Regions from separate parts of the Enterococcus sp. DIV0174 genome, predicted to be linked through region 2. Evidence: predicted binding sites of a transcription regulator. Region 2 holds the regulator's gene; the other holds the start of a gene.
The links. The regulator NrdR, encoded in region 2, represses ribonucleotide reductase genes. The targets are predictions, from matches to a motif close to ACACNATATATNGTGT.
Positions count from the first base shown of each region.

Region 1 (4,431 bases), 1.0 Mb from region 2:
CGTAATTCTCGTGCACGAATGCCGTCGTTAACCATCATATCCTTTGCTATGGTCATTCACCTCCAAATATTATGAGAGAAAGAAAAGCTTACCGAATTTTCGGTAATAAAAAAACGAGTTCTTTTTATCAGAACCCGCGCATAATCCACCTAAAGAATCGGCGAAAACTATCTAGCCCAGCGACTATATCAACTAAGGCGAGAAGCGCGTGCTTCTGCTTTTATTTCTCAACTTCACTAGTTTATCAAATTTACTTGAACATGTCAACTCTTTATCTAAAATAAAGGACCTATTTTAAAAAGATATCCTAGCATTTTCTCTTTATTTTATTTATCTTTAAGATAAGAAAATAATTTGGAGGCAACCTATGAAAAAGAATGATCCTATTGCACCTATCTTATCTCACCTAGAGGAAGGCGACTTTTATTTAGAAGATGAAGAACTCTTTTCAAATCTTTTAGTCAAAGATAGCGACCAAAGTTATTTATCCGCAAAAAATTTGATTATAAGAGACAGCCACATTCAAAAATTAACCATGCAAAAAACTATTTTGGAAAGTTTTGAATGTAGCAATGTCATTTTCGACCACTGTGATTTTTCCAATTTAGAATGGATTGGTGCCAGTTTTCACCAAGTAACTTTTCAACAATGCAAGTTAACCGGAACAAATTTTGCGGAAGGCTATCTTCGTGATTGCTCATTCAATGAATGTTTAGCTTCGATGGCCTCTTTCAGCAACACGAATTTGAAAACTGTCCGCTTTTCTGACTGTCAACTAGAAGACACCGAATTTTATGAAGTTCGATGGAAAAACTTATCCCTGCTCAACAATCAGCTTACGGGATCTAATTGGTTCCGTACACCTCTAAAAGCATTGGATTTTAGAACAAATGACTTTACTAAAATTGCACTTTCTCTAGAAAATCTCTCTGGTTTATCAGTCGACCAAGAACAAGCTTTAGTCATCGCAGCTAGTTTGGGACTTATCATTGAAGAATAATTTATTTAATTCGGCGCCATAAAGCAATTAACATCCAAACGGATAAAATCAGACTGATGACCAGCGCAATTCCCCAACCAAACACAGAGTGAGTAAATGGTAACTGTAAGTTCATTCCAAAAAAACCAGTGACGATCGTCGGAACGGTCAACAATAATGACCAGACAGTTAAGAATTTCATCGTGTCATTTAGGTTGTTATTCAACAAGTTATTATAAGTTCCAGATAACTGGTCTAAAATTTGTGATGCCAGATTCGTCATCTCGACTGCCTGCTTGGCTTCAATCAATGCGTCATCCAATTGTTCCTTTTCGCCTTCAGACATTTTACGATAAATAGCTAAAGCTTTTATCTGCTCAATCAACACAGCATTTTGTTTTGTCCCTGTGACTAAATAAACTAGTCCGATTTCTAAGTCAGATAATTGCAATAAGTTTTGATTACTTGTTTTTTCTCGTAACTTTTGATTTAAGCGTTGTCGCTCGCTATTCACTTCTTCAACTAATGGGAAAAAGGAATCTGAAATCAAAAATAAAGTTTGAAATAGCAAGCTATAGACACTCATGTTAGGTGTGCGTTGTAGCAATGATTCCATGAGACGTACTACATAACCAGTATTTTCTGTAGTAAATGTAAAAATACCGTTCTCTTTCAAAATAAAGGCCATCGGTGTTGTTTCATAATGATTTTCACTTTTCCTTTGGTGAGGAACATTGTAGACAAGAAGCATTGCCTCATCAAGCACATCATATTCTACCCGTGCGCGTTCGTTTTTATCGAGAGAGTAAGTTAGCATCTCGTCGCTTAATTTATACTCTTCTTTTAAGTTTTTAACACCAATAACATTGTCACGTTGAATATTTAGCCAAAAATTTTGGTCAGAATTAAAAAAACGTTTATTACTCATTATTGACCTCCTCATAACACTTTCTCTTAACAGTATAAAGAAAAAAACTATTCAAACAAGGTAAAAGCCATTGCTTGAATAGTATTTATTTAATATACAAATTGTTCTTGACGGATTTCGGCTAATTTTTCTTTCACGATTCGGACCACTTCATCTTTTGCTTGTGGATCTTCGACAAAATTGTAGCGATCTCCATCAATTTGAATTTTAGGACTTTCATTGTAGTTTTCGTACCATTGATCATAACGACGATTCAATTCTTGATAATAATCATATAACGATGGGTCAAAAGATAATTGCTCATATGAACGACCACGTTTCTCGATTCGTTCCAACATTGTATCAAAAGAAACTCGAATATGAATCAGTAAATCAGGATTTTTTTTGTGGGCTGCATAAGGTAGCTCTTCCATCATATTTTCTAGTAATTCATCATAGACACGCACTTCTGTTTCTGTCGCTCTTCCTAAATCTGCATTCAAATGGAATAATAAAGAATCTTCATAGATTGAACGGTCCAAAACGTTGTTATCATCTTTCATTGCTTGTTTAATACTTGCAAAACGTTTATTTAAAAAATAAATTTGTAATAAAAAAGCATATTGCTCAGGGTTAGCATAAAACAAAGGTAACACTTCATTATCATCAATTGATTCATAAAAAGCCTGACTATTAAATTCTTCAGCTATCATTTCTGTTAAACTTGACTTTCCTGCACCAATTGTACCAGCTAAAACGATCACGCTCATTTACCTCCAACTCACTTCATTACTAAATATTGTATGTGTTTTTCAATCTTTCTAAATATACCCCCAATATCTAGTAGTGTCAAATGGAATTTATTGAACGCCCTTCGAAAAAAAACTCAAAAAAATTCTTAAGAAAACAGTGATTTTTTGACAGAAAACGCATTCTTGGTTTTACTTATTGAGCGGATTTAGTAAAATAGGGAGGAAATGATTTTTGGTTTGCTCTTTTTCACATCATCAAACCAAATTCTCGTTGAGTAGCGCAACTATTTAGGGCGCTTTATTTTTTGTCTAAAAGTTACTGTTATGTGAGGAAAAGGAGTTAAGTTATGGCAAACTATGGCCAAGGGGAATCAAGCGGAAAAATTATCTTGATGGGTGAACATGCCGTTGTATACGGCGAACCAGCAATTGCCTTTCCATTTTATGCAACGAAAGTCACTGCAAAATTTGAAACGTTAACTGAAGATGTTACCCAAGATCAATTGTTTTCAGCCTATTATGTAGGAAAGTTGATTCATGCACCACAAGCACTCAAAAATATCAAAGCTTTAGTCACACATTTAAAACAGGATCATGGTGTCAAGGAATCAGTCAGCCTCACCATTGAAAGTACCATTCCTGCTGAACGCGGAATGGGTTCTAGCGCTGCTGTTGCAGTAGCAATCACACGCGCCTTTTATGATTATCTTTCACTTTCACTAGCACATGAAACATTGTTAAGCTATGTTCAGATTTCTGAAAAAATTGCTCATGGCAACCCAAGTGGAATCGATGCTGCCGCTACAAGTAGTCATAACCCAATCTATTTTATCAAAGGGCAACCTTTCGAGTATTTCACAATCAACTTGGATGCTTTTTTGATTGTTGCTGATACTGGGATCAAAGGACAAACGCGGGAAGCTGTTAAAGACGTCGCTCATTTATTTGAAAAAGACTCACACAAGACTGGACAAAAAATTCAACAATTAGGACAACTCACACAAAAAGCAAAACAAGCAATCATCCAAAACAATCCCGAAAATTTAGCGCAAGTCATGAATCAGGCACAAGTTACATTAAGAGAATTAACAATCAGTAATCATTTTCTAGACCTATTGATTGAAACAGCGTTAGATGCTGGTGCTCTAGGAGCGAAATTAACTGGAGGCGGACGCGGTGGTTGTATGCTCGCTCTTGCCAAAACAAAAACAGAAGCCCAAGCGATTTGTACAGCTCTGGAAGATGCCGGTGCTGTAGCTACTTGGATTCAAGGATTAGGAGTACATACCCATGTTTAAAGGAAAAGCTCGTGCTTACACGAATATTGCACTCATCAAGTATTGGGGGAAAAAAGATGAGGAATTCATTTTACCAATGAATAATAGTTTATCTCTTACACTAGATGCTTTTTACACCGAAACAGAAGTCATCTTCTCTGATACTTTTACTAAGGATAAATTTTATTTGGATGGTGAGCAACAAGACGAAAAAGCAACGAAAAAAATCAGCACTTTTCTTGATCTTGTACGAGAAAAAGGCCAAACAACGCTCAATGCGCAAGTTATCAGTCAAAATTTTGTTCCTACAGCTGCTGGACTTGCTTCCTCCGCAAGTGGCTTAGCTGCATTAGCTGGTGCTTGTAATGAGGCACTTCAATTAGGCTTAGATAACGCAGGATTATCTCGATTAGCTCGTCGGGGCTCTGGTTCAGCGTGTCGTAGTATTTACGGCGGATTTGTGGAATGGGAAAAAGGGGTTGACGATTTTACCTCCTACGCAAAGCAAATCCCTTC
Region 1 is NZ_CP172881.1:190,232-194,662, reverse strand. It holds gene infC (translation initiation factor IF-3) at 1-56, opposite strand, end outside; ribosomal protein L20 leader region at 100-226, opposite strand; gene IGJ93_RS00995 (pentapeptide repeat-containing protein) at 368-1,000, shown strand; gene IGJ93_RS00990 (magnesium transporter CorA family protein) at 1,002-1,907, opposite strand; gene IGJ93_RS00985 (deoxynucleoside kinase) at 1,997-2,656, opposite strand; gene mvk (mevalonate kinase) at 2,986-3,936, shown strand; gene mvaD (diphosphomevalonate decarboxylase) at 3,929-4,431, shown strand, end outside.
Region 1: IGJ93_RS00985 (deoxynucleoside kinase) is a predicted target of NrdR. The motif match lies at 2,718-2,733, and genes of this name have one in related genera.

Region 2 (4,431 bases):
AATACTTCATCACGAATCCAACTACTCATGGCATCGGCCCCAATATCATCCATCATTAAGATAGGGGAACGTTTTACCGCATCAAGTTTATCCGAAACTTGGTCTTTACCAATTGCTTGTTTCATTTCAACTGCAAATGTTGGAAAATGAACGAGTGTCGTTGTATACCCTGCAACAGCTAAGTCGTGTGCGATTGCACCTAATAAATAAGTTTTTCCAATACCAAAGCTTCCAACTAAATATAGCCCTTTGTGATAGCCTTTAGGATCCTTTGTGTATTGTTCCACAAAATTAAATGCTTCAAAAAAGGCATCACTACGACCACTTGTTTGCTCAAATCCTTCAAAGGTAGCCGTTTGAATATCTTTAGGCATATCCATTGCTTTCACACGACTACGGATTTCTTCTTGTTTTTGTCGAGCAATTAATGCTTCAGTCGGCACATAGGTGACATCCACATAATGAAAGTTCAACACTAGTTTTGGTTCATATCCTGGTGCAATCATTGTCGGATCATTTTTCTGATATTTTCGCTTTTCTTGAACAAATTCATAAAGTTTTGCATAGCTTTTTTCAATATCTGCTTGTGTTAAACGTTCTTGATGTTCTGCCAAAAAGGCTTGAACATCTGAATCATTCAATACTTCTTGAATCATTTCGGCATACTTTTCTTGGTAGTTGCGTTTACTGATGATCTTTTTTAATTCTCTTCCAACATCTTCCATTAGTTGTCACCCTCCTTTTTAGCAAGATATTCTTTAAAGCGCCGATCAATTTCCGCTTGTTTTTCTTGACTGATTTTCTTCTCGTCTTTTGGTTGATTTACCCAATCAGGTAATTTTTCTCGGCGTACGTTTCGACGAGTATTTGTGTAATTTCTCGTTTGCTTTTTCTCTGCGCTTTCTTGGCTTTTCTTTTTAATATGAGCAATCGCATCTTCTGCTGTCATAATTTTCTGTTGTGCCCATTCGTTAGCAATCGTATTGACATAGTTTGTCCCTAAACTTGCTTGATTTTTGATAACTAATACATAGTTCAGCAACACATTGATGACACTACTTGGAAGTCCCGAACGAGAAACAAGTTCTTGCATCAACCACGTTTCTGATTTAGATACATAGCCATTTTTTTCTTTTTTGATTGACTCTAAGTATTTCATTGGTGGAACACTTTGGGCCTCTTTAATCAACTGCACAGAGGCTGCAGACAACTGTCCTTGTTTCGTAACTGGTTCAGCCTTTGTGGTTTCGGTAGTGGCTGAAGTTTCTACAGGCACTTTAACCACGGATGATTGACTAACCGGGTTTGCTAAAAAGATTTTTTGAAGTTCTTTCAAAGACACTTTTTGTTCTGTGAAGTCGTATGCTTCAACGATTTTTTCACCTAAAGCTAAGTCATCCAAACCATACAATTGCTGATACATTTCGAGTTGTTTGATAATTGATTCCTCTGGTTTTTCAATATGTTTCTTTTGTAACCAGTTTGTTAAAAAAGCCCAATCAATCGTACTTTTTTCAGACAATCGCTTGGTTTTTGCTTGCTCAGTAAATGTTTCTTGCAGCTTTTCGATTTGCTGTTTATCAGCGTCAAATGAAGCTTCATTGAATTGATATACTTCTAAAAATTTTTTGGTTTTTTTCTGATAACCTTCTGTTGAAAATTTTTTTGGCTCGAAACGCTTGACTAACTGGTCGAAGCGACGCTCGCCAACCTTTTCTAATAGTAAAAAGCTTAAAACAGAATCCATAAAGAACTGTTTCACCGACATTGGTTCTAACAATTCATAAAGAAAGCACGTTCCTAGGCTAGGATCTTCTTTGTAATAAACATCTAATAAGCCAATTCCCTCAAGTTTTTTTCGTGCTTCGTAAAATTGAGGAATACCACAACCAAGACTACTCAATAAATCTGCGTGAAGTCCTTCTGGTCCTTGGCCAGTTTCTAAAGAAATTTCTGTCAAAAGAGTAAGGTAAAGACTAAGCGCTTCTCCCCCAATCAAGGGTTGGTAAAGATGTAATAACGCATTTCGGCTTTCTTCTTTTAAAGGACTTTGCTTTCTTCCTTGGTAGATATTTTTTGGTTGAAGCTCTTTCCAAGCATTTTCCAAGGAAATGCCCCCTTTATTCTGTACTTTCGTCTTCGTCATCTTTGGATTTGTTATTTTCTTTTGCCTTCTCCACGATGTCTTGTAGTTCTTTTAGGAACACGGACATATCTTTAAATTGACGGTAGACACTTGCAAAACGAATATATGCAATCTCATCCAAATTAACGAGATCTTCCATGACATATTCTCCAATTAAATTGGTTGATACTTCATTTTCTCCTAAACTTCGAACCCGATTTTCCACATGGTTCACAATTTGCTCCATTTGTTCCATAGCAACTGGACGTTTTTCAGCTGAACGAATCAGCCCTCGCAAAATCTTATCTCGATTAAATTCTTCACGTTCACCGTTTTTCTTAATAACTAGTAATGGTGCAGCTTCGATTCTTTCAAATGTTGTAAAACGAAATGAGCAATTTTCACACTCACGTCGACGACGAATCGCCCGACCATCATCTGCTTGACGGCTATCAATAACACGGGAATTATTATGTTGACATCTTGGACATCTCATTTAGTTCACCTCATGTATCATTTAAGTTTTATAAAAAGAACATTCTGCTCTTTCATAGTTAGTTGCATTATAACATGAAACTTTTATGTTAAGCGACTTTCCCAGCTAAAAAGATGCAGTTTCCATCATTAATAAAGCGTTTTTATTCATTTTTCGCAAAAAATGAGCTGTGACAAAATTTTATCACAACTCATTTGCCGGTTGAAACGAAACTGTGAATGATTTTTAATTGTCTGCTTTTGAACGCATTACTTCATGCTTTCTAAAAACTACAATTTTTCTTCAATACCAGTATAATGTTTTAACCGTTGCTCTTCGATTTTTTGTTCATCAGGGATATGTTCAGCATCTGGGAGTGGTTTTTTTGTTCGATCAGACATTTCTTTTTTTCGTTCTTGTGTTAAATCTTGTTGGCGTGCTTCTTTTTCTGCTTGTTGATCTTCTAATTCAGCAATTCGTGCTTTGTATTGGTCTGCGTTCTTTTTACCGACTTCAGCTTGTGCACGACCCTCATCTTTTAATTCATCTTTATCAAGTAACTTACCAATTTTTTCTTTGGCAGATCCGACAACTTTATCTTTTTGATTCTTGATATTGCCCATACAAATCCCTCCCTTATTCTTATCTTTAGCATAACAAAAATAAACAAGATACTCAAAATATACGACTAGCTAATCCTTTCGTCCACGCGATTAAACGCGTGATTTTCATTTTACATGCTTTGCAAACAACTTAAAGTCACTAAAATAAAAAGCAAAGCACTTCGTTCAACCGACGAAGCACTTTGCTTATTTTATTTTTCATTTGTGATAAACGATTGTTGTTTTAACCACAACTCAACTTGTTGAACCAACGCTTCCTTTGTCTGAGTATTATCAAACAAAAAGTCAGCTCGTTCTTTTTTCGTTTCAATCGACCATTGCGTCTTTATTCGTTTCAACGCTTCAGCTTCTGTCAACTGATTTCTTTTCATCAATCGTTCGAGCTGAATCGCTTCTGTGGTATAGACAACTGCTACAGCATCCATGTAACGTTCATAATGTCCTTCAAACAACAAAGGAACATCAACAACAACCAAAGGATTATGCTGTTTTTTTTCAGCAATTTGTTGTTTGATACGTCCGCGAATAAACGGATTTAACACACGATTTAATGTTTGGCGTAATTCGTTATCCGCAAACACGATGGCACCTAATTGTTTTCGATTTAGCGTACCATCTTCATTTAAGATCTGTTTACCAAACACTTCAACGATTGCAGACAAACCAGCGGTTCCAGGCTCGACGACTTCTCTTGCTACTACATCACCATCAATTACTGGAATCCCATGCTTTTTAAAGACTTCAGCAGCTGTACTTTTACCTGTTGCAATGCTTCCTGTTAAACCTAAAACAAAACCTACTTTGGTATTTTCAGTTGCTGACATTTTGGACAATAGTGAGTCCCCCTTTGTGCAACTTTTGTTTTGACGATTGGTGTTTGACAACGCACACATGGCTGGCCTGTTTGACCATAAACATGAAGTGCCATTTGAAAACTACCTGCTTCACCAAGTGCGTTGAGATAACTACGAATGGTTGTTCCACCTGCTTCCACCGCTCTTCCCAATACATCAATGATTGCTAAGCGAAGTGCTGCAATTTCTTTTCCTTTTAATGTATTGGCGGGCTGCTCTGGATGGATTTTTGCTTCCCATAATGCTTCATCTACATAAATATTGCCTAATCCCGTGACTAAGCGTTGATCCAATAGCAACGGTTTGATTGCTTTATGTGATTTTTTGAGACCTGCTTCAAATTCTGCCAAAGTA
Region 2 is NZ_CP172881.1:1,189,588-1,194,018, reverse strand. It holds gene dnaI (primosomal protein DnaI) at 1-725, opposite strand, end outside; gene IGJ93_RS05770 (replication initiation and membrane attachment family protein) at 725-2,107, opposite strand; gene nrdR (transcriptional regulator NrdR) at 2,121-2,621, opposite strand; gene IGJ93_RS05760 (hypothetical protein) at 2,891-3,223, opposite strand; gene coaE (dephospho-CoA kinase) at 3,415-4,056, opposite strand; gene mutM (DNA-formamidopyrimidine glycosylase) at 4,020-4,431, opposite strand, start outside.